Regions from separate parts of the Cupriavidus sp. OTU4054 genome, predicted to be linked through region 2. Evidence: riboswitches for the same ligand, from Rfam matches in the RefSeq annotation. Region 2 holds a riboswitch; the other holds the start of a gene.
What was found. Region 2 has a riboswitch for glycine ahead of AAHB16_RS26425 (D-amino acid dehydrogenase). Riboswitches for the same ligand answer to the same signal wherever they lie in the genome.

Region 1: another riboswitch for glycine. It lies ahead of gcvT (glycine cleavage system aminomethyltransferase GcvT); the one in region 2 lies ahead of AAHB16_RS26425 (D-amino acid dehydrogenase).

The regions. Positions count from the first base shown of each region.
Region 1 is NZ_JASATF010000027.1:80,614-94,748, reverse strand. It holds partial or broken gene AAHB16_RS26245 (serine dehydratase beta chain) at 1-244, opposite strand, end outside; gene AAHB16_RS26240 (DUF421 domain-containing protein) at 257-781, opposite strand; gene gcvP (aminomethyl-transferring glycine dehydrogenase) at 884-3,805, opposite strand; gene gcvH (glycine cleavage system protein GcvH) at 3,902-4,282, opposite strand; gene gcvT (glycine cleavage system aminomethyltransferase GcvT) at 4,381-5,505, opposite strand; glycine riboswitch at 5,592-5,729, opposite strand; glycine riboswitch at 5,750-5,836, opposite strand; gene AAHB16_RS26220 (glycine zipper 2TM domain-containing protein) at 5,911-6,135, opposite strand; gene AAHB16_RS26215 (UvrD-helicase domain-containing protein) at 6,428-8,524, shown strand; gene AAHB16_RS26210 (response regulator) at 8,884-9,612, shown strand; gene AAHB16_RS26205 (ATP-binding protein) at 9,618-10,931, shown strand; gene AAHB16_RS26200 (ABC transporter substrate-binding protein) at 10,948-12,126, opposite strand; gene hemN (oxygen-independent coproporphyrinogen III oxidase) at 12,302-13,765, shown strand; gene AAHB16_RS26190 (hypothetical protein) at 13,831-14,135, opposite strand, start outside.
Region 2 is NZ_JASATF010000028.1:37,837-53,861, forward strand. It holds gene AAHB16_RS26415 (aminotransferase-like domain-containing protein) at 1-425, shown strand, start outside; gene AAHB16_RS26420 (FdhF/YdeP family oxidoreductase) at 771-3,080, shown strand; glycine riboswitch at 3,137-3,241, shown strand; gene AAHB16_RS26425 (D-amino acid dehydrogenase) at 3,449-4,696, shown strand; gene AAHB16_RS26430 (DJ-1/PfpI family protein) at 4,796-5,530, shown strand; gene AAHB16_RS26435 (solute symporter family protein) at 5,594-7,057, opposite strand; gene AAHB16_RS26440 (hypothetical protein) at 7,000-7,314, opposite strand; gene AAHB16_RS26445 (DUF485 domain-containing protein) at 7,325-7,615, opposite strand; gene AAHB16_RS26450 (aminotransferase class I/II-fold pyridoxal phosphate-dependent enzyme) at 7,833-9,137, shown strand; gene AAHB16_RS26455 (NAD(P)/FAD-dependent oxidoreductase) at 9,145-10,596, opposite strand; gene AAHB16_RS26460 (nuclear transport factor 2 family protein) at 10,612-10,998, opposite strand; gene AAHB16_RS26465 (CobW family GTP-binding protein) at 11,034-12,101, opposite strand; gene AAHB16_RS26470 (amidohydrolase) at 12,098-13,768, opposite strand; gene AAHB16_RS26475 (ABC transporter ATP-binding protein) at 13,791-14,804, opposite strand; gene AAHB16_RS26480 (ABC transporter ATP-binding protein) at 14,801-15,838, opposite strand; gene AAHB16_RS26485 (ABC transporter permease) at 15,841-16,025, opposite strand, start outside.

The DNA of each region.
Region 1 (14,135 bases), on a different contig from region 2:
CGGGATCGATGGTATCGGGCGCCTCACCCATGAGGCCGAGCATCACGCCCTTGTCGGTGCCGTGGCCCTTGCCGGTGGCGCCGAGCGAGCCGTAGAGTTCCACGCGCACGGCGGCCACGTGGGGCAGCAGGCCATCGCGCTCCAGCCCCTGCGCGAACATCAGCGCGGCGCGCATCGGGCCCACGGTATGCGAGCTCGACGGGCCGATGCCCACCTTGAACAGATCGAAAACGCTGACAGCCACGGTATGTCTCCATTACTGCGATGTGCCGGGATCGCGCCACAGGGCGTCCAGCTTTCGCTCGTTCGAGGGCGATTCCTCGTGCCGCATCACGCTGACGGTGCCGTCGGTCTCGAGAATCGCGAAGCGCACCTGCTCGAGGCGTTCGCAGCCCGCGCGGCGCAGGATCTTCTGCAACTCGTGCGAGCTGATGCGCTCGCGCCGCATCACGGCGTCGCTGATCTTGCCGTCATGAATCAGGATCTGCGGCTTGCCATCCACGAGCGATTCGATTCGCCGGTTGCGCCAGGTGAAGTAGCCCAGCGCCGCATCGGCGCCGAACAGTGTCAGGGCCAGGATCAGCCCCGCGGCCACCGAATTGTCGCCGGCGTTCATCGCGTTCTGCACGGCGTTGGAGATGATCAGCAGCAGGACCAGATCGAATGGCGTGAGCTGGCCGGTCTGCCGCTTGCCGCACAGCCGCATGAGGATAAGCAGCGCGCCGTAGACGATCAGGCCGCGCAGTACGAATTCCCACCAGGGCGCTTCGAGATGCCACATGAAAGAGGTCTCCGCTCAGAACGCGCCGCGATCGTGGGCGCGCTCCGAGCATAGCGCGTTGGCAGCACCGGTGGGTGTCCGGCGCCGCCTGACAACGCCCCCTCAGTCCTGCGCGTACTCGCTCATCGGCACGCACGAGCAGAACAGGTTGCGGTCGCCGTACACATTGTCGGCACGGCCGACCGGCGGCCAGTACTTCTGCGTGCGCAGCGACGCCACCGGGTAGGCGGCTTCCTCGCGCGTGTACGCGTGCGTCCATTCGTTCGCGGTAATCACGGCCGCGGTGTGCGGTGCGTGGCGGAGCGGGTTGTCCTCGCGGTCGAACGAGCCGTCGGCCACGCGCGCGATCTCGGCGCGAATGGCGATCATCGCGTCGACGAAGCGGTCGAGCTCGTGCAGCGCTTCGCTCTCGGTCGGCTCGATCATCAGCGTGCCCGGCACCGGGAAGCTCATCGTCGGCGCGTGGAAACCGTAGTCCATCAGGCGCTTGGCCACATCCTCGTTGGTGATGCCCGTTTCCTTCTGCAGCGGACGCAGGTCGAGAATGCACTCGTGCGCGACCAGGCCGTGCTGGCCCGTGTACAGCACCGGGAAGTGCGGCGCCAGGCGGCGGGCGACATAGTTGGCCGTGAGAATCGCGTTCTCGGTGGCGGCCGTCAGGCCGGCCGAGCCCATCATCGCGATATACATCCACGAAATGGGCAGGATGCTCGCGGAGCCGAACGGCGCGGCGGAGACACCGCCGATGCCGTTCTCGTCGCGGCGGTAGCCGACGCTGTCCTGGTTCGGCAGGAAGTCCGCGAGGTGCGCGCCCACGGCAACCGGACCCACGCCCGGGCCGCCGCCGCCGTGCGGAATGCAGAACGTCTTGTGCAGGTTCAGGTGCGAGACGTCGCCGCCGAAGTGGCCCGGCGCGGCCGTGCCCACCATGGCGTTCATGTTGGCGCCGTCCACGTAGACCTGGCCGCCGTGGCGATGCACGATTTCGCAGATTTCCTGAACGCCCGCTTCGAACACGCCGTGCGTCGACGGGTACGTGATCATGATCGCGGCCAGGTTGGCGCTGTGCTGCTCCGCCTTCTTCGCGAGGTCCGCGAGGTCGACGTTGCCGTTGTCGTCGCAGGCCACGACCACCACCTGCATGCCGGCCATCTGCGCGGAAGCGGGGTTGGTGCCGTGCGCGGACGACGGAATCAGGCAGATGTTGCGATGGCCTTCGCCGCGGCTTGCATGGTACTTCTGGATGATCAGCAGGCCCGCGTACTCGCCCTGCGAGCCTGCGTTCGGCTGCAGGCTCACGGCCGCGTAGCCGGTGGCCGCGCACAGCATGGCCTCCAGCTGGTCGATCATCTCGCGGTAACCCACGGTCTGGTCGAGCGGCGCGAACGGATGGATGCGGCTGAACTCGGGCCACGTCACCGGGATCATCTCGCTAGTGGCATTCAGCTTCATCGTGCACGAACCGAGCGGGATCATCGTGCGGTCCAGCGCGAGGTCCTTGTCCGCGAGCATGCGCAGGTAGCGCAGCATCTCGTGCTCGGCATGGTGCGTGTTGAACACGGGGTGCGTCAGGTACGCGCTCTGGCGCGCCAGCGCGGTCGGGAAACCGTCGCCGACCGTGGCTTCGATGGCGTCGAAGTCGGGCAGCGGCTTGCCGTGCGCGAAGATTTCCCAGAGCGTGACCACGTCCGCGCGCGTGGCGGTCTCGTCGAGCGAGACGCCGATGCGCGTGCCGCCCGCGTGGCGCAGGTTGATGCCGTGCGAGGTGGCGGCCGCGTGGATCGCTTCGGTGTTGAAGCCAGTCTCGAACGTCAGCGTGTCGAAGAAGGTCGCGTTCAGCGGCGTGTGGCCCAGCGCCTGCAGGCCGGCGGCCAGCGTGGCCGTCAGGCGGTGCACGCGCTGCGCGATGCGCTGCAGGCCCTGCGGACCGTGGTAGACCGCGTACATCGAGGCCATCACGGCCAGCAGCACCTGCGCGGTACAGATGTTCGAGGTCGCCTTCTCGCGGCGGATATGCTGTTCGCGCGTCTGCAGCGCGAGGCGGTAGGCCTTGTTGCCCTGTGCGTCGACGGTCACGCCGACGAGGCGGCCCGGCATCGAGCGCTTGAACGCATCCTTGACGGCCATGTAGCCCGCGTGGGGACCGCCGAAGCCGAGCGGCACACCGAAGCGCTGCGAGTTGCCCACCGCGACGTCCGCGCCCCATTCGCCGGGTGCCACGATCAGCGTCAGCGCGAGCAGGTCGGCGGCGGCCACCACGAGACCGCCGGCCGCGTGCACCGCGTCCGCGATCGCGCGGTAGTCGGCCACGTCGCCGTTCACGCCCGGGTACTGCAGCAGCACGCCGAAGGCATCGGCGCCGGCCGCGTCGGCCGCGGGGCCGACCTTGATCTCGATACCGAGCGGCAGTGCGCGCGTGCGTACCACTTCCAGCGTTTGCGGGAGCACGTCGTCGGCCACGTAGAACGTGTTCGAGGCATGCTTGTTCACGCGCTGGAGCAGCGTCATGGCTTCCGCGGCGGCCGTGCCTTCATCGAGCATCGACGCGTTCGCGATGTCCAGGCCGGTCAGGTCCGTGATCATCTGCTGGAAGTTCAGCATCGCCTCGAGGCGGCCCTGCGAGATCTCGGGCTGGTACGGCGTGTACGCGGTGTACCAGGCGGGGTTCTCGAAGATATTGCGCAGCACCACGCCCGGCGTGAGCGTGTTGTAGTAACCCTGGCCGATGAAGCTCTTGAACACCTTGTTCTTCGACGCCAGCCCGCGCAGCTTTGCCAGCGCGGCTTCCTCGGTCAGCGGTGCGGTGAATTCACCGAGCGGCATGCCGTCGCGGCGGCGGATGGCGGCCGGGATCACGGCATCGATCAGCGCGGCGCGGCTCTCGTAACCGAGCACCTTCAGCATATGGCGCTGTTCGGCGGAGTCGGGGCCGATATGACGGGCGGCGAAGGCGTCGCGCGCCTCCAGTTCGGCCAGCGTGGGCCGGGATTGCGCGGCAGCGTTCGTGGGCAGCGGGGCGTTCATGGCAAGGATCTCGTTGTGGCGGCACCGGTGGTCGGCCGGTGCGCCGGGTACATCGGGGGGCAGCTTCCCGCCGGCTCAGCGGGAAGCGATGTCGGCTCAGGCGCCGACGCTGGCCTTGTAGGCGTCCACGTTCATCAGGCCGTTCACGTCGTCGCCGTTGGCCGGCTTCAGCTTGAACAGCCACGCGTCGAACGCGTTGGCGTTGACGCTTTCCGGAGCGGCCGTTGCGGCCTCGTTCACGGCGATGACTTCACCGGCCACCGGCGCGTAGATGTCGGAAGCGGCCTTCACCGATTCCACGACGGCCAGCGCGTCGCCGGCACCGACCGTGCGGCCGACCTCGGGCAGTTCCAGGAAGACGATGTCGCCCAGCGCGTCCTGCGCGTGGTCGGTAATGCCGATGGTCAGGGTGCCGTCGGCTTCGACGCGTACCCACTCGTGCGACTCGGTGTACTTGAGGTCGGCGGGGAAGTTCATGAGGGTTCTCCGGATGCAGATATCGGGGTTGGGGTGCCGGCGGGCGGCCATGCCTGCCGGCGGTCCATCGTGTTGTTGGGCGACCGTGGTTGCGAGCGTCAGCTCACGAGTGCCTTGCCATTGCGCACAAACGGCAGTTTAACCACAGTTGCAGTCAGTTTGCGGTCGCGAATCTCCACCTGCACCTCGGCGCCGGGTGCAATGTCCTTCGGCAACCGTGCGAATGCGACAGACAGCGACAGCGAGGGGCTGAACGTCCCGCTCGTGATCTCGCCGTCGCCGGAGGCGGTGACGACCTTCTGGTGCGCGCGGAGCACGCCCTTGTCGCGCAGGATCAGGCCGAGGAAGTTACGCTGCTGGCCGTTGGCGACGAGCGCCGCCTTGCCCGTGAAATCGCGTTCGCTCTGCAGATCGACGGTCCAGGCGAGGCCGGCGTCCAGCGGCGAGGTCTCGATGTCCATGTCCTGGCCGTACAGGTTCATGCCGGCCTCGAGGCGCAGCGTGTCGCGCGCGCCCAGCCCGGCCGGGCGGACGCCCGCGGCGTGCAGCTTCTCCCAGATGCCGGCCACGTTCTCGGCGGGCACCACCAGTTCGAAACCGTCTTCGCCGGTGTAACCGGTGCGGGCGACCATCAGTTCGCCGACGGCGGGATCCTGCACGACGACGGCGTTGAACGGCTTGAGCGCGTCGGCCGGCTGGGTCGACGGGAAGGCCGCGTAGACGCGGGCGCGTGCGTTCGGGCCCTGTACGGCGACGATCGCAAGCGCGTCCGTGCCGGCGGGCACCACATCGCCGCGGCGGGGCGTGATGGTGACACCGCTGCCGGTGGCGGCGTTGCGCGCGCGGATCCATTCGATGTCGCCGAGGGCCGTGCTCGCGTTGACCACGAGGCGGAAGCGATCTTCGGCAAAGAAATAGACGATCAGGTCGTCGATGACGCCGCCCTTGTCGTCGAGCATGCAGGAGTAGAGCGCCTTGCCCGGCGTCTGGAGCTTGTCGACGTTGTTGGCCAGCAGGCCGCGCAGGAACGCGCGCGTGTTGGCGCCGGCCAGGTCGACCACGCACATATGGGAAACGTCGAACATGCCGGCGTCGGTGCGCACGGCATTGTGCTCCTCGATCTGGGAGCCGTAGCTGACCGGCATGTCCCAGCCGCCGAAGTCGACCATGCGGGCGCCGAGGGCGCGGTGGATGGCGTTGAGGGGCGTGGCCTGGAGCGTCATGGAGGGCTTTCCTTTGGTCGCGAAAACAAAAAAGGGGCCATCCGTCGCGAGGCGCCGTGGTGTTGACCACGATGCCCGTCGCGACGGATGACCCCTCTGTCCTCGATACCTGAGAGATTACGAAACGCTGCGCGTTGTTCACGCTCCGCTTCGTGCGCCCCTTCGGTGGACACGCTCATCATGCATGAAAGCAATGACGGGTGTCGCTCTCCAGAGTTCGGTAGCAACGCTGTGCATAGTTGTACCGATCCGCCCGGTCCTTGGTGCCTGAGAGTTTTCGGGTGATACCCCTTCGGCGGCGCAGATCTGCGCGCTCTCCCGGACGGATGCGCGTGAATGTACGGGAGGGCCGGAGCGGTGTCAACGGCCCGCGCCCCGATTCCCTCCCGCGTATGCCGCGTGTAATTACTTCCGGTCGTTGGTAATCACATTACCCACGACGCCGCCCACCGCCGCGCCGCCGAGCGTACCCAGCGCGCTGCCGTTGGTCAGCACGGCACCGCCGGCCGCGCCCACGCCCGCGCCGATCGCGGTATTCCGCTGCTTCGGCGACCAGTCCGCGCAGCCCGCGAACAGGCTGACGGTCAAGCCGATCAACGCGACGCGCGAGAGTTTGTTCAAGGTAGTCATGATGGCCCTCCATGTGGTGTTGAGTTATGGGTGGCACGGCGTTCCGAATCGGCTGACCTCGCGTGCCATGACACTAAGAGGCAACATTCGTGCCGCGAGTTGCGCGGGCTTACGGACCCTTACCAAGTGTTACCCCGGTGAAACACCTCGACCGGCGCTCGCGCGGGGTGACGGACCCGCCGGGATCTGCGTGCTACCATCGACCGCTTTCGCACGGCGGACCGTGCGTGCCTTTCGGGCCACGCCGATGCCGGCTGAACCCCGCCCAGAATCTCTCCCGATCTCCACCCCCATGACCCACGGACTCAACGCCGCGCAATCCGAAGCCGTCCGCTACCTGGACGGGCCATGCCTCGTGCTGGCGGGGGCGGGCTCCGGCAAGACGCGCGTGATCACGCAGAAGATCGCCCACCTGATCGAGGACAAGGGCTTCGAGCCGCGCCATATCGCCGCCGTGACGTTCACGAACAAGGCGGCGAAGGAAATGCAGGAGCGCATTGCCAAGCTGATGGAGGGCAAGACCACGCGCGAGGGCAAGCGCATTCCGCTCAAGCAGCTCACGGTGTGTACGTTCCACTCGCTTGGCGTGCAGATCCTCCGCATGGAGGCCGAGCATCTGGGCCTGAAGCCGCAGTTCTCGATCATGGATTCGGACGACTGCTTCGGCCTCGTGCAGGAGCAGCTGGCCACCACGGACAAGAAGCTCATCCGTAGCGTGCAGGGCACGATCTCGCTGTGGAAGAACGGCATGGTCGATCCCGAGACCGCGATCGCGCAGGCCGCCAACGGCGACGAACATCAGGCCGCGCTCGTCTATCGCAATTACGTGGCCACGCTGCATGCCTATCAGGCGGTCGACTTCGACGACCTGATCCGGTTACCGGCCGAACTGTTCGCGCGCGACGAGGCGGTACGCCTCAAGTGGCAGAACCGGCTGCGCTATTTCCTCGTCGACGAGTACCAGGACACCAACGCCTGCCAGTACCAGCTGCTCAAGCAGCTGGCCGGCGGCTCGCACCTGCGCGCGCCGGCGTTCACCGCCGTGGGCGACGACGATCAGGCCATCTATGGCTGGCGCGGCGCCACGCTCGACAACCTGCGCCTGCTGCAGACCGACTATCCGGACCTGAAGGTCGTCAAGCTCGAGCAGAACTACCGGTCGACCGTGCGCATTCTCGAGGCCGCCAACGCGGTCATCGCGAACAATCCCAAGCTGTTCGACAAGAAGCTCTGGAGCGAGCACGGCATGGGCGATCCCATCGCCGTGCATGGGATGAACGACGAGGAGCACGAGGCCGAGTCCGTCGTGTTCCGGCTTTCCGCGCACAAGTTCGAGCGGCGCGCGCAGTTCCGCGATTACGCGATCCTCTACCGCGGCAACCATCAGGCGCGGCTGTTCGAGCAGATCCTGCGTCGCGAACGCATTCCGTACGTGCTGTCCGGCGGCCAGAGCTTCTTCGACAAGGCCGAGATCAAGGACATCTGCGCGTACCTGCGGCTGATTGCCAACCCCGACGACGATCCCGCGTTCATCCGTGCGATCACCACGCCGCGCCGCGGCATCGGCACGACCACGCTCGAGGTGCTGGGCACATTCGCGGGACAGGCCAAGGTCTCGCTGTTCGAGGCCGCGATGATGGGCGGTATCGAGGGCAAGCTGCAGCCGCGGCAGCTGGAACCGCTGCGTGTGTTCTGCGAATCGATGGTCCGGCTGGCGGACCGCGCCGGCAAGGATCCCGCGACCGTCGTGCTCGACGACCTCATGGAGGGCATCCACTACGAGGCGTACCTGTACGACACGTTCGACGAGCGGCAGGCGCAGTCGCGGTGGACCAATACGCTCGAATTCCTCGACTGGCTCAAGCGCAAGGGCACGCGGCCCGAGCCGGCCGACGGCGCGGAAGCGACGGGCTTCGATAATGCCGACGGCTTTGGCGACGAGGGCAAGAACCTGCTCGAGCTCACGCAGACCGTGGCGCTGATGAGCATGCTCGAGGGCCGCGAGGAAGATCCCGACGCGGTGCGGCTTTCCACGCTGCATGCGTCCAAGGGCCTCGAGTATCCGCACGTGTTCCTGGTCGGCGTGGAAGAGGGCATCCTCCCCCATGCGCGCGAGGACGAGGACATGAGCGACGAGAAGATCGAGGAAGAGCGCCGCCTCATGTATGTGGGCATCACGCGCGCGCAGCGCAGCCTGCAGATCAGCTGGTGCAAGAAGCGCAAGCGCGCGCGGGAAACCTACTCGTGCGAACCCTCGCGCTTTATCGCCGAGATGAAGCTCGAAGACGCCCCCGCGCCGAAGGACGAGACGCCGGCGATGAGCCCGAAGGACCGCCTCGCCGGCCTGAAGGCGCTGCTCGGCAATGCCGGCAAGCCGGCCGCGGGCTGATGTCGGCGGGGCTGCAATACAACTGATACAAGCCGGACAAGACCGCCCGCGCGGGCGCCCCTAGCATGGCGGAACGCGAGACGTCTCGGCGTCATGCGTCACACCGCGCTCGCCCTTCGGTTGCGGTGTGGCCAGGCATGCGAGCCTGGCTTCTTCCCTGTTGGACGCTCCCGGCGCGGCAGCACCGGGAGCGTTTTTTTCCGGGTCGCCGTCTGCCTTGCGCCGGGCATGGCGCATACATCACGTACCAATACCGATACAAATCGGCCTCGGCAGGCCACGGGCAAGCTGGTACAGTGATTTGCGCTTCGGCGCCGCGCCGCGGTGCGCCCGCAGCTGCCCTGCCTTATCGAGTTGCCATGGATCTTTCGCCCTCGCTTCCCATCCGCTTGCTGATCGTCGATGACGATCCCCAGATTCGCTCCATGCTTGCCGAATATCTAGCGACCTTCGGCATGGAGGCGGACGGCGCCGAAGGGGGCGCGGCGATGCGGTCGGCGATGAGCCAGAACAGCTACGACCTCGTCATCCTCGACCTCTCGCTGCACGGCGAGAATGGCCTGACGCTGTGCCGCGAGCTGCGCGACCAGGGCGACACGCCCGTGATCATGCTGACGGCGCGCGCGGAACTTGCCGACCGCGTCGTGGGCCTCGAAGTCGGTGCCGACGACTATGTGACCAAGCCGTTCGAAATGCGCGAGCTCGTCGCGCGCATCCACACGGTGCTGCGCCGCAGCCGCGCGGACAACAAGCGCGCCGCCGTGGCCGCGGGGCACGAACTGCGCTTTGCCAACTGGCGGCTCAACACGACGCTGCGCCAGCTCGTCGACGAGGAAGACACGATCGTGCCGCTCTCGAACGCCGAGTTTCGCCTGCTGCTGACCTTTATCGAACATCCGAACCGCGTGCTGGACCGCGAGGTGCTGATCAACCAGGCCCGCGGGCGCGACCTCGACGTGTTCGATCGCAGCATCGATCTGCTCGTCTCGCGCCTGCGCCAGAAGCTGCGCGACGATCCGCGCGACTCCGCGCTGATCCGCACCGTGCGTGGCGAGGGGTACGTGTTCACCGGCAGCGTGGAACATTGACGCGTATGGCCGAGTCGATGCCGCCGTCGACCGACGTGCCGCCCGCGGGCATGGCAGTCGCGCGCGCGGAATCGCGCAGTGAATCGAGCACGGAAAGCGTCTGGCACGACCGGCGCCACGACTCGATGTTCGTGCGGCTGTTTTTCGTCATGGCCGCGATCATGCTGGCCGTGCATGTGCTTGGCGTCACCGTCATCGAAGGATTGTTTCCACGCCCGGGTTCCGACCGGCACGCGCAACAGATGCGCCGCGCGGCGTCGGACGCGATGGCGGGCATGGGCGGCATGGCCACCGCGCCGCAAGGGTTGCTGCAACGCGCCGATACCGACGGTGACGGCGATATCGACGACGACGATTACTACGGGCCGCCGCTGCGCAGCCTGCACGACAATCGCTTCGGTCCGGGGTTCAAGCCGGAACAGGGCGGCATGCGTGGCGGTCCGCCGCCGGGCGGTCCGTTGCACGGCCTGTGGCCGCCGCATCTCGGCATGGTGTTCCAGCTCGCCGCGATCCTCATCGCCTCGTGGGTCGGCGCGCGGCTGCTCGCGCGTCCGGTCCAGCAGCTCGCGCGCGGGGCGGGGCGTCTTGCGCAGGACGTCCACGCGCCGCCGCTGGACGAGCACACGGGCCCGGCCGAAGCGCGTGCCGCCACGCATGCACTGAACCTGATGCAGCAGCGCATCCGCACGCAGCTCGCGCAGCAGTCGCGGTTTCTTGCGGCGGTGTCGCACGACCTGCGGACGCCGCTCACGCGCATGAGCCTCCGCATCGAACGCATCGAAAGCAATGACGTGCGCTACCGGCTGCGACAGGACCTCGCCGAGATGAACGGGCTGATCGACGCCACGCTGTATTACCTGCGCGAGCGCGACGATGCCACGGGCCCGCGCCAGCGTGTCGATGTGCAGGCGCTGCTGCAGGCCATCGTCGACGATGCGCAGGAGATCGGGCAGGACGTGGCGCTGATCGGCAGCGCGCAGCCGATGCATGCGTACCCCGCGGAATTGCGGCGCGCGGTCGTGAACCTCGTCGAGAACGCGCATCGTTATGGCGGTGCCGCGCAGATCGTGCTGTCGGACAGTGCCGAGCGCGTGGTGATCGATGTATGCGACAGCGGGCCGGGTATTCCGCCCGCCGAACTGCAACGCGTGCTCGAGCCGTTCTACCGCGTGGAGTCGTCGCGCAGCCGCGCGACGGGCGGCGTGGGCATGGGCCTCGCGATCGCGGCCGATATCGTGGCGCGCCATGGCGGCGAGCTCGAGTTGTCGAACCGTCTGGAAGGCGGCCTGCGCGTGCGCATCGTGCTGCCGAGAGACTGAGCCCGAGGAGGGATGGCTAGGCCCGCTGCGGGGCGCCGTCCTTGCCGATGACCGCCAGCTGCACGTACTGCGACCCGCGCGCGCCGCGCGTGAAATCGAGCAGAAAATCCCCGACGTCGATCCGCGACTGCATCGCGCGCCGCAACTCCGGCGCCCCCGGTGCGCGCGTACCCGCCGCTGCGCGCGCGAGCCATGCCGCGCCGATGTATCCGGCCAGCGTCGCGGGCGAGGGCGGTTCGTCGAGGTACTGCTTCATCCGTGCCACGTGTTCCTTCACCACGCGCAGCGTCGACGCCTGCGGGCCCGGCGCCACCTGCGTGAGCACGATGCCGCCCGCATAGCGCGCGCCAAGAATCTCGCGCGCCGATGCCGGACTGACCGATGACAATCCCACCAGAAAGCCGAACCAGCCCCGCGCGGCCAGCGCGCGGCCGAGGTTGCCGTACGCGAGCGTATCGCCGGCAATCAGCACGGCACCGGGCTTGCGCGCCGCGATCTGCCGCGCGCTTTCCGTGACGTCGCCCGTCAGTTCGAATGCGCGCGTCGACATGTCCTGCTCCATCCGCGCGAGCCACGGCGTCCCCTTGCGCAGCGTGCCGGCCGCGAAGTCCGGCGCGACGGCGAGCGCGATACCCGACAGGCCGTAGCTGCGCAGCTGCTTCACCGCGGCATCGAGTTCGGACTCGTAGTCGGACCGCGTGTACCAGACGTTGTCCGCGGGCAGGGCCAGGCCGGACAGCGGCGCAACGATCTGCACGCCGCGGCGCATGAGGTCCGTCGACTGCACGAGCGCCGGCAGCAGGCCGTCGCCGGGGCCGAACAGCACGTCGGCGCGCTCGTTATCGACGAGCGCCAGGGCCTGCCGCAGCGCATTGCGGGGATCGGGATCGGCGTCGCGCACGATATGGGCGATATGGATGCCGCCGTTCGCGGCACCGTTTGCCGCATTCGACGCATCGAACAGCACCTTGGCGCCCGCGAGGTAATCGCGGGCAAGATCGGCCTGCGTCCCCGCGCGGTCGACCAGATGCACGACCACGAGTTGTCGTCGCCCGATGGTCGCGGGACTGGCGGTCTGCGCATACGACGGCCATGCCCAGCCCGCGCCGAGCGCAGCCAGTGCCGATAGCGTTCGCCGGCGGGCAACGGACACGGGGAGCGCATGCTGCGCGGACGGTGCGGGCGATGGACGCATGGCGGGCTCAGGTAGCACGGGTGGCTCACGAAGGGCGGAGCGTAGCCAGCGTTCGTGTCTGCGTTGTGACGCCCGGCCTGTGGATAACTTCGTTGCCGTCGACTTGATACCGATCAACGCGCGCGGAAATTCGTGGGAATACGATCTCGAACATCGCCCCACCTCCGTATGCGCCATGTCAGGCCCCGACTTTCCGTTTCTCTTTCCCTTTTCCTGCCCCTCCCAATCGCCGCCTGCGGCCGTCACGCGCTTCGATCGCGATGCGCTCGCCGACTTCCGCGCGCTGGCCGGACGCATCGATGGCAACGGTCCGCGCTATACGTCGTATCCGACGGCCGATCGTTTCCATTCGGGATTTCCGGAGGCCGGCTATCTCGACGCGCTCGACGATTGCGCGCGGGACGCTTCGGCGCCGCTGTCGCTCTACCTCCATGTCCCCTTCTGCGACAACATTTGCTACTACTGCGGCTGCAACAAGATCGTCACGCGCGATCATGGCCGCAGCAGCCGGTACGTCGACTATCTCGTGCGCGAGATGGTGCTGGTGGCGCAGCGGCTCGGCACGCGGCGCCCCGTCATGCAGTCCCACTGGGGCGGCGGCACGCCGACCTTTCTCGATCCCGGCGAGATGGAACGCGTGATGGCGGCCCTCGATGCGCATTTCGATCTGTTGCCCGAGGGCGAACATGCGATCGAGATCGACCCGCGCACCGTCGACGACGCGCGCATGTCGCGGCTGCGCGATCTCGGCTTCAATCGCATCAGCCTCGGCGTGCAGGACTTCCATCCCGAGGTCCAGCAGGCCATTCACCGCGTGCAGCCGTTCGCGCAGACGCGCGACGCGGTGTTCGCGGCGCGCCGGCTCGGTTTCCGCTCGGTCAGCATGGACCTGATCTACGGGCTGCCGCACCAGACGACGGCGCGGTTCCAGGAAACGCTCGATCGCGTACTGGTACTGCTGCCGAACCGCATCTCGGTCTACAGCTACGCGCATCTGCCGCACGTGTTCAAACCGCAACGCCGGATCGACACAGCCGCGCTGCCGGCGCCGGCCGAAAAGCTCGACATCCTCGTCTCGACGATCGAACGGCTGACGGCGGAGGGGTACGTCTATATCGGCATGGACCATTTCGCGCTGCCCGACGACGACCTCGCGCGTGCCCAGCGCGACGGCCGGCTGCAACGGAATTTTCAGGGCTATGCGACGCATGCGGGCTACGACCAGCTCGGCTTCGGCGTGTCCGCGATCGGGTCGGTGGCGGGACGCTATGTCCAGAACTACCGGACGCTCGACGACTACTACACGGCGCTCGACGCGGACCGCCTGCCCGTGTCGCGTGGCTTCGAGATGTCCGCGGACGACCATCTGCGCAAGACGGTCATCGGCGAGCTGATGTGCAACGGCAGGCTCGATATCGCGCAGATCGAGGCACGCTTCGCTATCGATTTCGCACAGTCTTTCGCCCCCGAACTCCGTGACCTGGACGAACTGGCCACGCAGGGCCTGGTACGCCGCGACCCGACGCGCATCGACGTCACCGCACTCGGCCGACTGCTGGTTCGCCGGATCGCGATGGTGTTCGATCGTTATCTGAGAGAGGCGGAACCGGTGCCGCTGCGGTATTCGCGGGTGGTGTGAGGAGGGCGATGAGTAGAGAATTCAGAGAACGACGAGTTTGCAAACCGATCTCCGCTCGCTTATCATCAAGCCGTTGGGTCCGCTGGGGCGTCGGATAGTTGTTCGTTACCCGAGCGAGCGTACCCTTCAGATTCCAGGCCGCTTTCGAGCGGCCTTTCCTTTTTCTGGCATGCGGGAGGGGCTTCGGCTTGCCTTGCCGGACTGACATCGCCTTTCGGAATGACCGAGTACAACTCGGCTCTCGGCTTCCGTGCCGTCAACTCCAGGATTGCCATGTCCCGCACTGCGCTTCCGTAGCGATCCACGCGTACAACGATACTCCGAACGGTAGTCATCTTGCTCGATGCATGGACGACGGCGGACTCGGCCA
Region 2 (16,025 bases):
TGAGCGCGATCACGACGCCGCCGAGCGTGCAGCTCGCGATTGCCGAGTATCTGCAGCACGACGGATACGACCATCACCTTCGCCGGTTGCGCCGGCGCATCGTCCAGAACGCCAGCATCGCGATGGCGGCGATCCGTCGCTGCTTCCCCGCGGGAACGCGCGCGCATGCGCCGGAGGGCGGATACCTGATGTGGATCGAACTGCCGCAGGGCATCGACACGCTGGCCCTGTACCGCAGCGCGCTCGCGTGCGGCATCTCCATCGCGCCGGGCCGCCTGTTCAGCAGCGACCATCGGTTCGCCAATTTCCTGCGGCTGAACTTCAGCGGGGAATGGACGAGCGAAACCGATCGCGCGATGCAGACGCTCGGCCAGCTTGCCACCGCATCGATGGCGACTTCCGATCGCTCGCAAGCCCTGCATTGATCCGTAAAAAAAGTGCCCGGAGCCGCTGCGTGCAGCAACCGCCGAAACGCCTCACCCCGGCGGAACTCCGGGCACCAGTGCAGCCAATGCGCCGAGGTGAAAAACGACTCGCTCGTCTCTTATATGAGGAGCAAGCGACGAGATACAAGCATCGTCCGCATGCACTGTAGTGCGAATGCGCTACGCCGAGGGACACAGTCCATCGCCACGTCATGCAATACAGCTTGCGCCGGCACTGTGCCCCCGGATCGTCGAATGGGTTGTATCCGTTTGCATCGCGACGCGAGACCTAATCTTGGAACCACTGCGATTCACGCCCCCTGAAGACCTGAAGGAAACAAAGTCATGAGCAGCAAGCCGACCCCCGAAGACGGTTACATCGCCCCCTACACCCACCCCGCAGCCGGATGGGGCGCTCTCAAGTACGTGGCCATCAATCTCGTGAAAGAGAAGGTGGCCGGCGGCAAGTACGTGACGTTGTTCCGGCAGAACCAGCCAGACGGCTTCGACTGTCCCGGCTGCGCATGGCCCGATCGCGAACATGGCTCGACCTTCGAGTTCTGCGAGAACGGCGTGAAGGCGGTGGCGGCGGAAGCCACCAGCAAGCGCGTCACGCCCGAATTCTTCGCGGAACATTCCGTCACGTCGCTGCTCACGCAGACCGATTACGAACTGGAGCAGCACGGCCGCCTGACGCATCCGATGGTCTACGACGCCTTGGCGGACCGCTACGTCGCGGTCGACTGGGATGAAGCGTTCGCCCTGATCGCGCGCCATCTGCGCGCGCTCGACACGCCGGATGCGGCGGCGTTCTATACGTCCGGTCGCGCAAGCAACGAAGCCGCGTTCCTGTACCAGTTGTTCGTGCGTGCCTACGGCACCAACAATTTTCCCGACTGCTCGAATATGTGCCACGAGGCCACGAGCCGCGGCATGCCCGTGACCGTCGGTGTAGGCAAGGCGACCGTGGTGCTCGACGACTTCGAACATGCGGACACGATCCTGATCTTTGGCCATAACGCGGCGACCAACCATCCGCGCATGCTCGGCGAACTACGCGAATGCGCGCGCCGCGGCACGATGATCGTGTCGATCAACCCGCTGCGCGAGCGCGGCATGGAACGCTTTACGAGCCCGCAGCATGCTTCGGAGATGATCACGGGCAGCAGCACGAAGATCGCGTCGATGTTCGTGCAGCCGCAGCTCGGCGGCGATTTCGCGCTGATCAAGGGCATGGCCAAGCGCCTGATCGAAATGGACGATGCGGCGCGCGAACGCGGCGAGCCATCGCTGATCGACGAGGACTTCGTGCGCCGTCATACGCATGGCTACGATGCGTTCGTCGCCGACCTGCGCGCCGAGAACTGGGCCGACATCGTCGAGCAGTCGGGCACGACGTTCGAGGAAATCGACGCGCTGACCGGCGTCTATGCGCGCGGCAAGAACGTGATTGCCTGCTGGGGCATGGGCCTGACGCAGCACAAGAACTCGGTGCCGACGATCCAGATCCTCACGAACCTGATGATGATGCGCGGCAATATCGGCCGCCCGGGTGCGGGCCTGCTGCCGGTGCGCGGCCACTCGAACGTGCAGGGCAACCGCACGGTCGGCATCGAGGAGCAACCGACCGAGGCGTTTCTCGATCGGCTGGAGAAGGCGTTCAACTTCGAGCCGCCGCGCAAGCACGGCTATGACGTGGTCAACACGATCTCGGCGATGCTCGAAGGCAAGGTGAAGGTCTTTGTCGGCCTGGGCGGAAACTTTGCGGCGGCCACGCCGGACACGCCGCGCACGCAGCAGGCGCTGCGCCAGTGCGACCTGACCGTGCACATCGCGACCAAGCTCAATCGCAGCCACCTGATCCACGGCCGCGACGCGCTGATCCTGCCCACGCTGGGCCGCACGGAGATCGATATGCAGAATGGCGTGCCGCAGGGCGTCACCGTGGAAGACTCGGTCTGCATGGTGCACGTGTCGTACGGCATGAACAAGCCCGCGTCCCCGGACCTGATGTCGGAGACCGCGATCATCGCCAACATGGCCGCCGCGACGCTCGGCAATCGCAAGATCGACTGGCTCTGGTACGCACAGGACTACGCGCGCATTCGCAATGCCATCGAGAAGGTGCTGCCAGGTTTCGAGGACTACAACGCGCGCATCGCCGTGCCGGGCGGCTTTCATCTGACGCCGCCGGCGCGGGACCGCATCTGGGATACGCCGTCGGGCAAGGCCGAGTTCCTCGTGCACCCGATCGTCAAGGACACGCCGATCCGCCAGGCGCGCGCCGAGCACGGGGACAAGCTGCTCGTGATGATGACCACGCGCTCGCACGACCAGTACAACACGACGATCTATGGCCTGAACGACCGTTATCGCGGCGTGTTCGGCCTGCGCCGCGTCGTGTTCATCAATCCGTCCGATATGGATCGCCTGGGCTTCAAGGCGGGGCAGCACGTCGATATCACGAGCGTGTGGGCAGACGGCGTGACGCGGCATGTCCAGGATTTCCGCCTCGTGCCCTACGACATCCCGGCCGGCTGCATCGGCACCTACTATCCGGAGACCAACCCGCTGGTGCCGCTGGAGAGCACCGGCGACGGTTGCGGCACGCCGACGTCGAAGTCCGTGCCGGTGTTGCTGACGGCCGCCGCCTGAGGGACACGCCAGCAACGGCGGTGCTTGACAGCCTGACGGGTTGATAGGCATAGTAGCCCGCGACATCGGGAGAGTCCGCGCCCCCACGCAGCAGCGAGGGCGCGGCGCCGAAGGAGCAACCGCCCCGGAATCTCTCAGGTACCACGGACCGGTGTCACCATTGCACTCTGAAGAACCACGGCGCGTACGTCCGCCGGCGGTACCGAAGGAGCAAGCGATGCGCCCCGCCCTGCCCCGCCCTGCCCTGTTGGGCGGCCGTTGGGAGGCGGCGCATCCGCGAATCTCTCAGGTCAAGGACAGAGGGGGCGTCCGCATTGCGCAATCCTGCGCACGGACTGCCATTTCCCTGACGTCCGGAAGACCTTTCCATGAAAACCATTGCAGTGATTGGCGGCGGCATTACCGGCGCCACGACCGCTTACGCCCTCGCCCGGCGCGGCCTCTCCGTCACGATGTTCGAACGTCACCGCTATGCGGCGATGGAGACATCGTTCGCCAATGGCGGGCAGCTATCGGCGTCCAACGCGGAAACCTGGACGCACTGGTCCACGCTGTTCAAGGGCCTCAAATGGATGCTGCGCAACGACGCGCCGCTGCTCGTGAATCCGCGCCCGTCGTGGCACAAGCTGAGCTGGTTTGCCGAGTTCATCGCATCGATGCCCCGCTACCGCGCGAACACCGTGGAGACGGCCCGGCTGGCCATCGCCGCGCGCGCCCATCTGTTTGCGTGGGCAGAAGCCGAAAACATCGACTTCGACCTGAAGCGCCGCGGCATCCTGCATATTTACCGCAACAAGGCTGGCTTCGACCATGCGGGACGCGTGTCGGCGATGCTGGCGGAGGGCGGGCTCGAGCGCCGCGCCGTGACGCCCGAGGAAATGCGCGCGATCGAGCCGACGCTGGCCGGCACGTATTACGGCGGCTATTACACAGAAAGCGATTCCACTGGCGATATCCACAAGTTCACGACGGGGATTGCCGCCGCGGCGGCGCGGCATGGCGTGACCACGCTCTATGACCAGCAGGTGACGGCGGTGAACACCGATGGGACATCGGCCCGCGTCACGTCCGTGTGCGACGGACTGCCCGCCACGCGCGAGTTCGACGCGGTGGTGGTCTGCGCGGGCGTGGCCAGCCGCGACTTTGCGCGCCAGCTCGGCGATCGCGTGAACATCTATCCGGTGAAGGGGTATTCCATCACGGTCAATCTCAACGATGCCGCGAGCCAGTCCGCTGCGCCGACCGTCAGCCTGCTCGACGACGAGACCAAGCTCGTGACCAGCCGGCTGGGCGCCGACCGGTTTCGCGTGGCGGGCACGGCCGAATTCAACGGCATCAACCGCGATATCCGCGCGGATCGCATCCGTCCGCTCGTCGATTGGGTCCATCAGTGCTTCCCCGGCGTGAGCACGCGCAGCGTGGTGCCGTGGGCCGGACTGCGGCCGATGATGCCGGACATGATGCCGCGTGTGGGACGCGGCCGCGCCGCGAACGTGTTCTACAACACCGGCCACGGGCATCTGGGCTGGACGCTGTCCGCGGCGACCGCCGACATGATCGGCGACGTGGTGGCCGGCGTCGCGGCGGGCACGGCGGTGCGGCTGGCCGTGGCGTAGGTGGTTGACAGGGGTCCGGGATCGTCCTATCGTGCGATTGTCCTAGTTCAAACATTGTTTGAACTAGGACGTTATCGATTTCTGCTTACAGGAGGCACCATGACCCCAATTCCCACCGACATTCCCCTGAAGATCGGCGGCCTCATCTTCCCGAAGATGGACCAGTGCGACTTTACCGGCCCGTTCGAGGCGCTCGCGCGCGTGCCCAACTCGACCTTCTTCACCATCTGGAAGGACAAGCAACCCGTGCGCGATATGGCCGGCATGCAACTGGTGGCCGACACGACCTTCGACGAGGCCCCGCAGCTGGACGTGCTGCTCGTGCCCGGCGGCCATGGCCAGGAAGCGCTGATGGCCGACGAGGCGGTGATCGGCTTTATCCGCCGCCAGGCCGCCGGCGCGCGCTATGTGTACTCCGTCTGCACCGGCGCGCTGCTTTGCGGCGCGGCGGGCCTGCTGCAAGGCAAGCGCGCGACCACCCACTGGACCGCGATGGCAACGCTGCCGTTCTTTGGCGCGATTCCCAGCGACGACCGCGTCGTGATCGACGGCAAGTATGTGAGCGCGGGCGGCGTGACATCCGGCATCGACGGGTCGCTGATCATGGTGTCGCTGCTGCGCGGCGAGACCGTGGCGCAGGAGCTGCAGCTGTACATGAACTACGACCCGAAGCCGCCGTTCAATGCCGGTTCGCCGAAGACGGCGCCGGCACCCATCCTGGAAACGGTCACGCAACGCGCGGCACCGATCACGGCGCAGCGGCTCGCCACCGCGAAGGCCTATCAGGACAAGGTCGCCAGCGACGCAAGCAAGGACGCATCGGCAACGGCCTGATTATTGCCCGGCGCAAACAAGAAGGGCCGCTCGCAAGGCGGCCCTTTTTTCAGTTCGGGTACATCAATGCGACGTCGCCTCCGCACGCCCGCGCCCGGTATAGCGCCGCAGACGCAACTGCTGCCACAACTGCGCATCGGTGCGTTTGGCGCTGACGAGGCTGCCGACGATCACGAGCAGGAAGCCGACCGGAATCGAGACGAGGCCAGGATTGCGGAAGCTGAACAACGGCTCCGACAGGCCAAGGAAACTCGGGTACTGCATGATCGGCGAAACGAGCACGAGCCCGATCGCGCAGAGCGTGCCGCCCAGCACGCCGCAGACGACGCCCGTGGTGTTGCAGCGTTTCCAGTACAACGTCAGGAGCAATGCCGGCAGGTTGGCCGAAGCGGCCACGGCCAGTGCGAGGCCGACGAGCTGCGCGACGTTCTGGCCCTTGGCCAGCAGCCCGATGCAGATGCTGAGCACGCCCACGCCGACCGCGGCGGACTTGGCCGCGATCAGTTGCTCGCGCGGCGTGGCGGTGCCGCCCTTGATGGCGCCGACATACACGTCGTGCGCCAGCGCGGACGATGCCGCGAGCGTCAGACCGGCCACCACCGCGACGATCGTCGCGAACGCCACCGCCGCCACGACGGCCATGGCCAGACTGCCGATGGCCGTATTGGCGCCGCCCGCGATCATCTGCGCGAGCAGCGGCGCGGCGAGGTTGCCCCCCTTGTCGAGCGCGGTGATCTGCTCGGCGCCGACGTGAAAGGCCGCGGCAAAGCCGATGGCGATGATCAGCAGATGGCATCCGCCGATCAGCAGCATGCCCCAGAGCACGGACGAACGCGCCGCGCGGGCATCCGGCACCGTGAAGAAACGCATCAGGATATGGGGCATGCCGGCCGTGCCGAGAATCAGCGCGAGGCCGAGCGAGATCTGCTCGACGGGGTTCTTGAGGAACAGGCCAGGTTCGAAGAAGCGCTGCACGTCCATGCCCGCACCGGCGAGCCTCGCGACGTGCGCCTGCATGTCGGGGCTGTGCGCGAGGCCATCGAACAATGCATTCACCGAAAAGCCGAACGGCGACCACGACAGCACCACGAGCACGAAGCATGTCGTGATCAGCAGCACGGCCTTGATGATCTGCACCCATGTGGTGGCCCGCATGCCGCCGAACACCACGTAGACCATCATCAGCGAACCGGTGGCAATGACGGAGACCTCGTAGTCAATGCCGATGAGCGCGCGCACGAGCACCGCGCCGCCGACGATCTGCGGAATCAGGTAGAAGATGGACACGATCACGCTGGACAGCGCGGCCACCAGCTTCGAGGCGCGAAAGCCGTTGCGGGAGGCCAGCACGTCGCCGAAGGTGTAGCGGCCGAGGTTTCGGCACGGCTCCGCGACGAGCAGCAGGATCGGTATGAACGCGATAAAGAAGCCGGTGAGGTAGAGAATGCCGTCGAACCCGTAGATGGCGATCAGGCGGACACGCCGAGGAATGCGGCCGCGGAAAGATAGTCGCCGGCGATCGCGAATCCGTTCTTCATTCCGCTGATGCCGCCGCCGGCCGTGTAGAACTCCGCCGCGGACTGGCCGCGCCGCGCGGAAATGTAGGTGACCAGCAATGTCAGCGAGATCATCGCCGCGAAGACGGCAAAGGCGAGCCAGCGATACTGCGGGGCGACCACGCCCGCGCCCGCGGCTTGGGCGGCGGGCGCGAAAATGGCCAGTGCGGCGGCGCACAGCGCCAGCGGACGCGACATCGCGCGTGGATGTTTCAGGGGGGATTTCACGTTCGTCGCCTCAGAGGGGAAGGGAATGCATGACGTCGTCGGTGGCCCGCATGCGCACGACATAGATCCACGCGACGATGCCGCCGAACAGATACTGCGAGACCGCGAGCAGCATGCCCACGTTGACGCGGCCGATGACGCGGATAGCGCACAGCGGCTGGAAGTACGCGGCCATGATCAGGAGGCCGAAGTAGTAGAGCGCGAACGCGCAGAACAGCGTGGTCAGCATGCGCCGGTGGCGCGCCGCCTCGGCTTCGAATGCGTATAACGCGGCGATACCGGTGTCGTCTGTGGGTTTCAAGGTGTTCCCCTTGCAGTGGAAAAGATGGCTCGACGGTTTGTACTCGTTATTTTGTCCTAGTACAATAAACCGGTATGGAAGAAACGCAAGCCTAGGGATTTCCCTATGTCCCGTCCTGGCGCGGCGAAAGTGCACAACGACAGTGCAGTTTTGTCCCAGACGCTATAATTTTTCGTATGATTTTTTTGGATGTCCCTGACGGGACAAACCACTCACGATGAAAGCAGCAGAGATTTTCAGCAGCCTGGAAGACCGGATCGTTCGCGGCGAGCTGCGCGCGGGCGATGCCTTGCCGACCGTGCGCGAGGCTGCCGAGCTGTGGCAGGTCAACAAGAACACCGTGGCCGCGGCATACCGCATGCTCCAGAACGCGGGGCTGATCTTCAGTTCCGGGCGCAACGGCTCGGTGGTCGGCGGCCCGGTGGCGCCGCACGCGGCAACGGGCTGGACGCCGTCGTACGACGGGGTGATCGCGGCCAATGGCGGCAACCCGGACCGCACATTACTGCCCAGCGCGCTGATGGTGCGCGCGCAGTTGCAGAAGGTCTCGACCGATCCGCTGCTCTATGGCGAGGCGGACGAGGCGGTGCCGTTGATGGAATGGGCGCGCGAATCGTTCGGCGGCGATGGCGTACCTGCGGCATCGCTGTTCGTCGGTAGCGGGACGATGGCCGTGCTGGACACGGTACTGCGGAACTGCTTGTCACCCGGCGATGCGGTGGCGCTCGAAGATCCCGCCTATGCCACGACCATCGGGCTGGTGCGGTCCATCGGCCTCAAGCCGGTGCCGATGGCCATGGATGCGCAGGGCGTGCGGCCCGAAGCGTTGCAGGCCGCGATCCAGGCCGGCTGCAAGGCCGTGGTCCTGAGCACGCGCGCGCAGAATCCGACCGGCATCTGTACCTCCGCCGAGCGCGCGAAGCAATTGGCGCCCATCGTCGCGAAGGCCAGGCAGACCCTGTTCCTCGACGACGACCACTCGAGCCTGCTCGAACTCGCGCCCTACCGTAACTTCGTCTCGGCGAACGCCGAGCATTGGCTCGTGACGCGTTCGGTCTCCAAGTTTCTGGGGCCCGACATGCGTGTGGCCGTCGCGGCCGGCGATGCGCTGACGGTCGCGCGCATCGCGCGCGCGCAGGCTTATGCGATGGGATGGGTCAGTTCGCTGCTGCAGCGGCTCGTGGGCGGCCTCCTGCAGCAACCGGCGGTGCTATCGCTCGTGCGCGAGGCGGGCCCCGTGTATCGCGAGCGGTATGCGTATATGCAAAAGGCGCTGCGCGGCATCGGCATCGAAACGGTCGGCACCGCGGGCTTCAATATCTGGGTGCCTTGCGAGAACGAAGCGCTTGTCGCGCAAAGCCTCATCAGCAGCGGCTGGCGCATCCGCACCGGCGCCGACTTCACGCTCGAGGCCGCGCCCGGCTTCCGCGTGACGACGGCCGCGCTGGACAAGGATGCCGCCGATGCATTCGTCGCGGCGCTCGCCCAGGCAATGACCGTGCGGCCGCCGCAACTGGCATGACGACGTCTCAAAGGATCTCGTCGCGCAGGTAGTACCACCGGTACAGCATGGCCTGACCGAGCCGCCGGAATGGCGTGGCCCAGTGCAGGGGCAGCGGGGAATCGTAGATCGGCAGCGTGAACGCGCTGTCCGCGCGGCCGGCGATGCGGTCGGCCATACGGCGCCCCGCGTGGGCGGAAAACGAGACACCGTTGCCGCCATAGCCCAACGCGTAGAACACCGATTGCGACGGATCCGGCTGCACGATGCGGGGCATCATGTCGTGGCTGACGTCCACCCAGCCCCACCACGAGTAGTCGATCTGGATGCCGCGCAGTGGCGGAAACTTCCGCGCGATGGCATCCACCAGCAGCTGGTAGTGCTTCTCCGCCGGCGCGTCGGCGCCGGTAATCGCGCTGCGGCTGCCGATCTGCAGGCGCCGGTCGGGCAGCAGGCGGTAGTAGAAGCGCAGCGTGCGCGTATCGGTGATGAAGGTCGTCGACCGGAATCCCGTCGCTTCGATCTCGGCGTCGGTCAGCGGCCGCGTGACGATCGAGTTCGACAGCACCGGGAAGCAACGGCCGCGCAGCAGCGGCGTCAGGCCGGGCGCGGTGTAAGCACCCGTGGCGATCGCCACGGCGCGCGCGCGGACCGTGCCGCCTGGCGTGCGCAGATAGTGGCTGCCGTTGCGCGACTCCCAGCCGACGACCGGGCTCGCCGGATGCACACGCGCACCGAGCGCGCGCGCCATCCGCAGGTAGCCGTAGGCGAGCTTGAGCGGATGCACGCCGACGCCATCGGGTTCGAGCAGCGCGCCGCACGCATCGCGGTCGTCGCAGTAGCGCTCGCGCAGTTCCGCCTGCGACAGCATGCGCGTGTCGTACCCGAACACCTCGCGCATCACGCGCCCCTCGTTCTCGAGGAAAGCCAGCTTCTTTGGACGATGCGCGGTATAGAGATGGCCGCCGTCCTGCGCGTCGCAATCGACCTGCGCGACGAGGCCGCGGAACGTCTCGAACCCGTTGCGGATCTCCGCATCGAGCCGCTTCGCGGTATCGATGCCCCAGCGCTGGATCCACTGCGAGCGATACAGCCGGCCGCTCGCGTTCTGTCCCTGCCCGCCATTGCGACTCGTACAGCCCCAGGCGGCCTGATTCGCCTCCAGCACGGTCGCCTTGATGCCGTGCTCGCGCGCGAGGAACAGCGCCGTCGCCAGACCCGTGAAGCCCGAGCCGATGACGACCACGTCCGCATCGAAGTCGTGCGAGACGGGACCGTCGTCGGGCGGGGCCTCGCCCGCCGAAGCGACCCAGTACGTGGGCGCGTACGCGCGATCCTGCCCCACGCCCGGCGACACGAGCGGGTCGTAGCGCGGATCGTACGGCTGGCTCGGCTTGCGCGCGGGAGCCGGTGTGCCGGGTGCCCCGCGGCCTGACTCGATATCGTCGAGCGTGTGCCCGTCAAGCTGGATGATCGTCATGGTGCGCTCCGGCGGTCAGGCGGCACGCAACGGGCGTTGCTTGCGATAGACGCACTTGACGTGGATCTTGCCGTCGCGGAACGTGAACATGTCCACGCCATCGGCTTCCAGGACACGCCCTTCGCGATCGGTACCGAAGAACGTCCACTCGGACACGCCGCGGTCGCCGGCCACGAGATGGCGGCCGTTGTTCCACTGCGCATCGGGAAAATTCAGCCATGCCGCGGCGAACGCCGCGCGCACGGCATCGTGGCCCACGTGGCGCGTGCCGAACGCTTCGTCGCCGGCAACGGTTTCGAAAACGCAGTCGTCGGTCATGAACGTCATGAGCGCGTCGATATCGTGGCGGTTCCACGCATCGGAGAAGGCTTGCAGGACTTCGACAGTGACGGATTGGGACATGGTGCGGAATCAGTAAACTCGGTGGATGATGTTCGTCAAGGTACGCCCGCGGCCGCCATCTCAGGTAGGGCCAGTGCATGACGATCGTTCGGGCCAGCGCCGATGACATCGACGCGGCACGCTTGCCACGCCGCCGCAAGCGCGTGCCGCGGCAAGGTGCCACGCAGGCCGATGGCGACAAGGGCGTCCTGTGCAACGCGTGTATCGCGTGTATCGCGCGCATCGGCCGGCGGCGGTCCGGCGCGCCGGCGCACGCTGCCGCGCTTGCCCGCGAACTGGACCTCGCAGCGGCCAAGATCATTGGTCTGTACGAGCCCCTTGAGGCGTAGCACGCCGTCGGGCATGTCCCGCAGCAACGCACGCACGGCGCCCGCATCGAAGACCGCATCGGCCACGTCGAGCTGCATGCTCTCGAACAGCCCGCCGTGATCCGGTGCGTCGCACGCGCAGCCAGCGCCATGCCGCGCGCAGGGGTTGCCCATCGACGCCGACGCGATGCCCGTCAGGAGCGTCAGCGGTACCTCGGCGTTCGTCGCGTGGAAGATCGGCGCCTTGCCGGCGTGCCCGGCAATCCAGGCATCGAGCTCCGGATCGGGCTGGCGGCCGTCCATCTTGTTGAGCACGACGACGTCGGCCGCGGCGAGTTGCCCCGTGACGACATCGGTCATGCGCGGGTCCTCGGCATGCGACCGGATCGCCTGCGCATCCGCCATCACGACCACGCCGTCGAGCGTAAGCGCGGGGTCCACCAGCCCGGCCTGCGCGAGCCGCCAGGGATCGGACACGCCGCTGGCCTCGATCACGATCCACTCGGGCGGCTGCGGCGCCTCGATCAGCGCGGCCAGCGTATCGACGAGCGCGTCGCCGATCTGGCAGCAGACGCAGCCATTGGTCAGGCTGATCGTGTCGGCGGAACGGCTCTGCACGAGCGCGGCGTCGATATTGACGGCGCCGAAGTCGTTGACGAGCAGTGCCATGCGCACGCCGTCCATCTGCGCGAGCATGCGGTTGAGCAGCGTGGTCTTGCCCGCGCCGAGGAACCCGCCGATGACCGTCAGCGGAATGCGCGCGCGGCCGCGCGCGAGGCGCACGGCGGTGGTCATGCGCGCGGCGCGGCAAACACACGGCCGCCCACGACGGTACCCCAGACCTCGATATCCTTGAGTTCGCTGGCCGGCACGTCGAGCGGATCGGCCTCGAGCACGCAGAAGTCCGCGCGCTTGCGCACGGCGATCGAGCCGATCTCGTGATCGAGCTTCAGCGTGAAGGCCGCGCCCATCGTGATCGCATGCAGCGCCTGCGGCACCGTGATGCGTTCGGACTCGCCGAGCACGACTCCGGAGGACGTACGGCGATTGACCGCGCACCACGCCGTGAACAGCGGGCCCAGCGGCGTGATCGGCGCGTCCGAATGGATCGCGAACGGCACGCCGACACGCGCGGCGGTGCCGCACGCATCCATGCGATGCGCGCGGTCCGGCCCCATCGTGAGGTTCAGGTGCGCGTCGCCCCAGTAGAAGATATGGTTCGCGAACAGGTTGACGCACATACCGAGCCGCGCCATGCGCTGGAACTGCGCTTCGTCGGCCATCTGGCAGTGCTGCAGCGTGTGGCGATGGTCGGGACGCGGATGCGCGGTCAGCGCGGCCTCCACGGCGTCGAGGGCCACGTCGGTCGCCTCGTCACCGTTCGTGTGGATATGCAGCTGGAACCCGGCCTCGTGGAAGGCCATCACGGCATCGTGCACCGTCTGCGGCGACAGTACCCAGATGCCATTCGGCGCGCCGTTGAAATAGCCCGGCCAGCGTACGCGCGCGGTAAAGCCCTGAATCGACCCGTCGATCACGAGCTTGACCATGCCTGCGTGAAGCTTGTCATGGTTCGCGGCGATGGCCGTGCGAACGCGCGCCACGCCCGACTCCCCGAACACCGATTCGCTGGGGCGGAATGCCGGCACGAGGCGCAGCGGATACGCTTCGTCGCCACACACGCGCTGCATCGTCTCGATGCTCTCGTCGGCGAGTTCGTTGACGAGATCCGTCGCGGTGGTCACGCCCGCCAGCAACGCCGACTGCGCGAACATCCGCAGGCCGAGTTCCGACATGCCGACCTTGCGGAACAGATTGCCGATCAGCCGGTTGACGGGGAACATCGCCGCGAACTCCTGAAGTTCGCCGTTGGGCTCGCCATCGGCGAAGCGCGCGATACCTTCGATGTCCGTATGGCGGTCGATCTCGGCCGCCTGCAGCGTCGCCGTATTGACGTTCATCAGGTGCATGCTCGCATGCGTGATCACGATCGGGCGCGTCATCGACACGCGATCGAGCTCGTTGACCGTGATGCGAGACTCGCCGAAAAAGATCGGGTCGAAGCCCCACGCCAGCAGCGGCGTCTCGACGGACACGCCCTGCCGCGTCATCTCGGCATCGGCCTCCACCAGCCGCGCCACCACGGCGTCGAAGCTGTCGAGCCCTTTCCAGAGCTTGCCATCGGGGCTGCGCCGGTCATGGAAGCCGACATACGGGAACTGCCAGAGGCCGCCTTCCATCGCATGCGAATGGCCTTCGACGAGGCCGGGCATCAGCACCTTGTCCGCAAAGCGCGTGTCCAGGTCGCAGGGTCCCCATGCCGCCATGGCGGCGGCATCGCCGACCGCGAGGATGCGGCCGTCGCGCACGGCGACGTGTGTGGCCGTGGGCTGGTTGGCGTTCATGGTGAGGATCTTGCGGGCAACGAAGACCGTGGTCGAAGGCGTGGTGGTCGTGGACATGAGGCGTGGACAATAAATGGGTTCAGATGACGGGCATCGGCAGCGGTGCGACGGACGCGCCGTCGCGCGTGGTCACCAGATGGCAGCGCACCGCGCGGCCGCCGGCGATTTCGCGCAGCGCGGGCGGCTCGGTGTGGCAACGTGCCTCGGCCACCGGGCAACGCGTGGCAAACCGGCACCCCGGCGGCGGGTTGAGCGGGCTCGGCGGATCGCCTTCGAGCCGAATACGCTGTGCCGCGCGGGCACGGCCCCCGCGCACGGTCGGCACCGCGGAGCTCAGCGCCACGCTGTACGGATGCAGCGGCTGCGCGAAGAATGCTTCGCGCGGCGCGCGCTCCACGATCTGCCCGAGGTACAGCACCGCCACCTCGTCGCACAGATACTCGACCACGGACATGTCGTGGGAGATGAACAGATACGAGATACCGCGCTGCTGCTGCAGGCGCCGCAGCAGGTTCAGCGTCTGCGCGCGCACCGCGATATCGAGCGCGGAAACGGGCTCGTCGCAGATCACGAGGTCCGGCTCGCTCGCAAGCGCGCGGGCGATATTGATGCGCTGGCGCTGCCCGCCGGAGAACTGATGCGGGAACAGATGCCGCTGCTCGGGGCGCAGGCCGACCGCCTCGAACAGCTCGGCAACGCGCGCATCGCGCTGCGAGGCCTCCCCCACGTCCATGAGCTCGAGCGGCGCACGCACGGCATCGCCGGCGCGCTGGCGGGGATTGAGCGCGGAGTACGGATCCTGGAACACCATCTGGACGCGGCGGCGCGCATGGCGCAGCGTGTCGCCGGACATCAGCGTCAGGTCGCGCCCGCCAAGACGGACCGTGCCTGCCGTGGCCTGCGCGAGGCGGGCCACCGCGAGCGCGGTGGTGGACTTGCCGGAACCCGACTCGCCGACGAGCGCGAGCGTCTTGCCGCGCTCCACGGAGAACGAGACGCCATCCACGGCGCGTACCACGGGTGCGGGCTTGAACATGCTGCCCCCGCGGCCACGGAAATGGACCTTCAGATCATCGACTTCGAGCAGTTTCATACCGTGACCTCCTCGGCGACACGCGCCGGCTGTTCCGTCAGCGCCCAGCACGCGGCGCGCTGCGTGCCGCTGACGGTGGCGAGCGCCGGCACTTCCGCCGCGCAGCGCGCGCTGGCGAGCGCGCAACGCGAACGGAACGCGCAGCCGCCACCCAGTTCCCAGATCGAGGGCACCATGCCGGGAATCTCCGGCAGCGGCGGGCGCGTGCGCCGCGCCTCGCCTTCCAGCTCCGGAAGGCAGGCAATGAGGCCGCGCGTGTAAGGGTGCGCGGGCTGCCGCAGCACATCGTTCGTCGTGCCCTCTTCCACCACGCGGCCTGCATACATCACGGCGACGCGGTCGGCCATCTCGGACACCGCGCCCATGTCGTGCGTAATCAATACGATCGCGGTACCTTCGCGCGCCTGCCGCTCGCGCAGCAGGTCGAAGATCTGCGCCTGCACGGTCACGTCGAGCGCCGTGGTCGGCTCGTCGGCGATCAGCACCTTCGGTTCGCAGGCGAGCGCCATGGCGATCATCACGCGCTGCTTCATGCCGCCCGACATCTGATGCGGGAAATCGTCGACGCGCGTCTCGGGCGCGGGAATCCCCACCGCGCGCAGCAGGTCGATCGCGCGGCCTCGCGCCGCTTCGCGCGTCAGGTCCAGATGCAGCCGCAGCGTCTCCACGAGCTGGCGGCCCACGGTCATGACCGGATTCAGCGAGGTCATGGGCTCCTGGAAGATCATGGCGATACGGTTGCCACGGATCTCGCGCATTCGCGCGGGCGTGGCGCGCAGCAAATCCTCGCCATCCAGACGGATCGCGCCGCCCGTAATGCGTCCGGGCGGCGACGGAATCAGGCCCAGCACGGCCAGCGACGTCATGCTCTTGCCGCAGCCCGATTCGCCCACGATGCAGAGCGTCTCGCCCGCGTTCACATGGAAGCTCACCCCGTTGAGCACGGTGGCGGCGCCGCGCGAAGTGCGGAACTCGAGCCGCAGATCCTCCACGTCGAGCACCTTTGCCTTCTGTTGTGCGGTGGTATCGCGCATGATCAGCGTTCCCTCAGCTTGGGGTTCAAGGCGTCGTTGAGGCCGTCGCCGATCAGGCTGATGGCGAGAACGGTCAGGAAGATCGCCAGGCCCGGAAAGGCCACGGCCCACCAGCAACTCAGCAGGTAGGGGCGCGCGGAGCCGATCATCAGGCCCCAGCTCATGCGGTTGGGATCGCTGAGCCCCA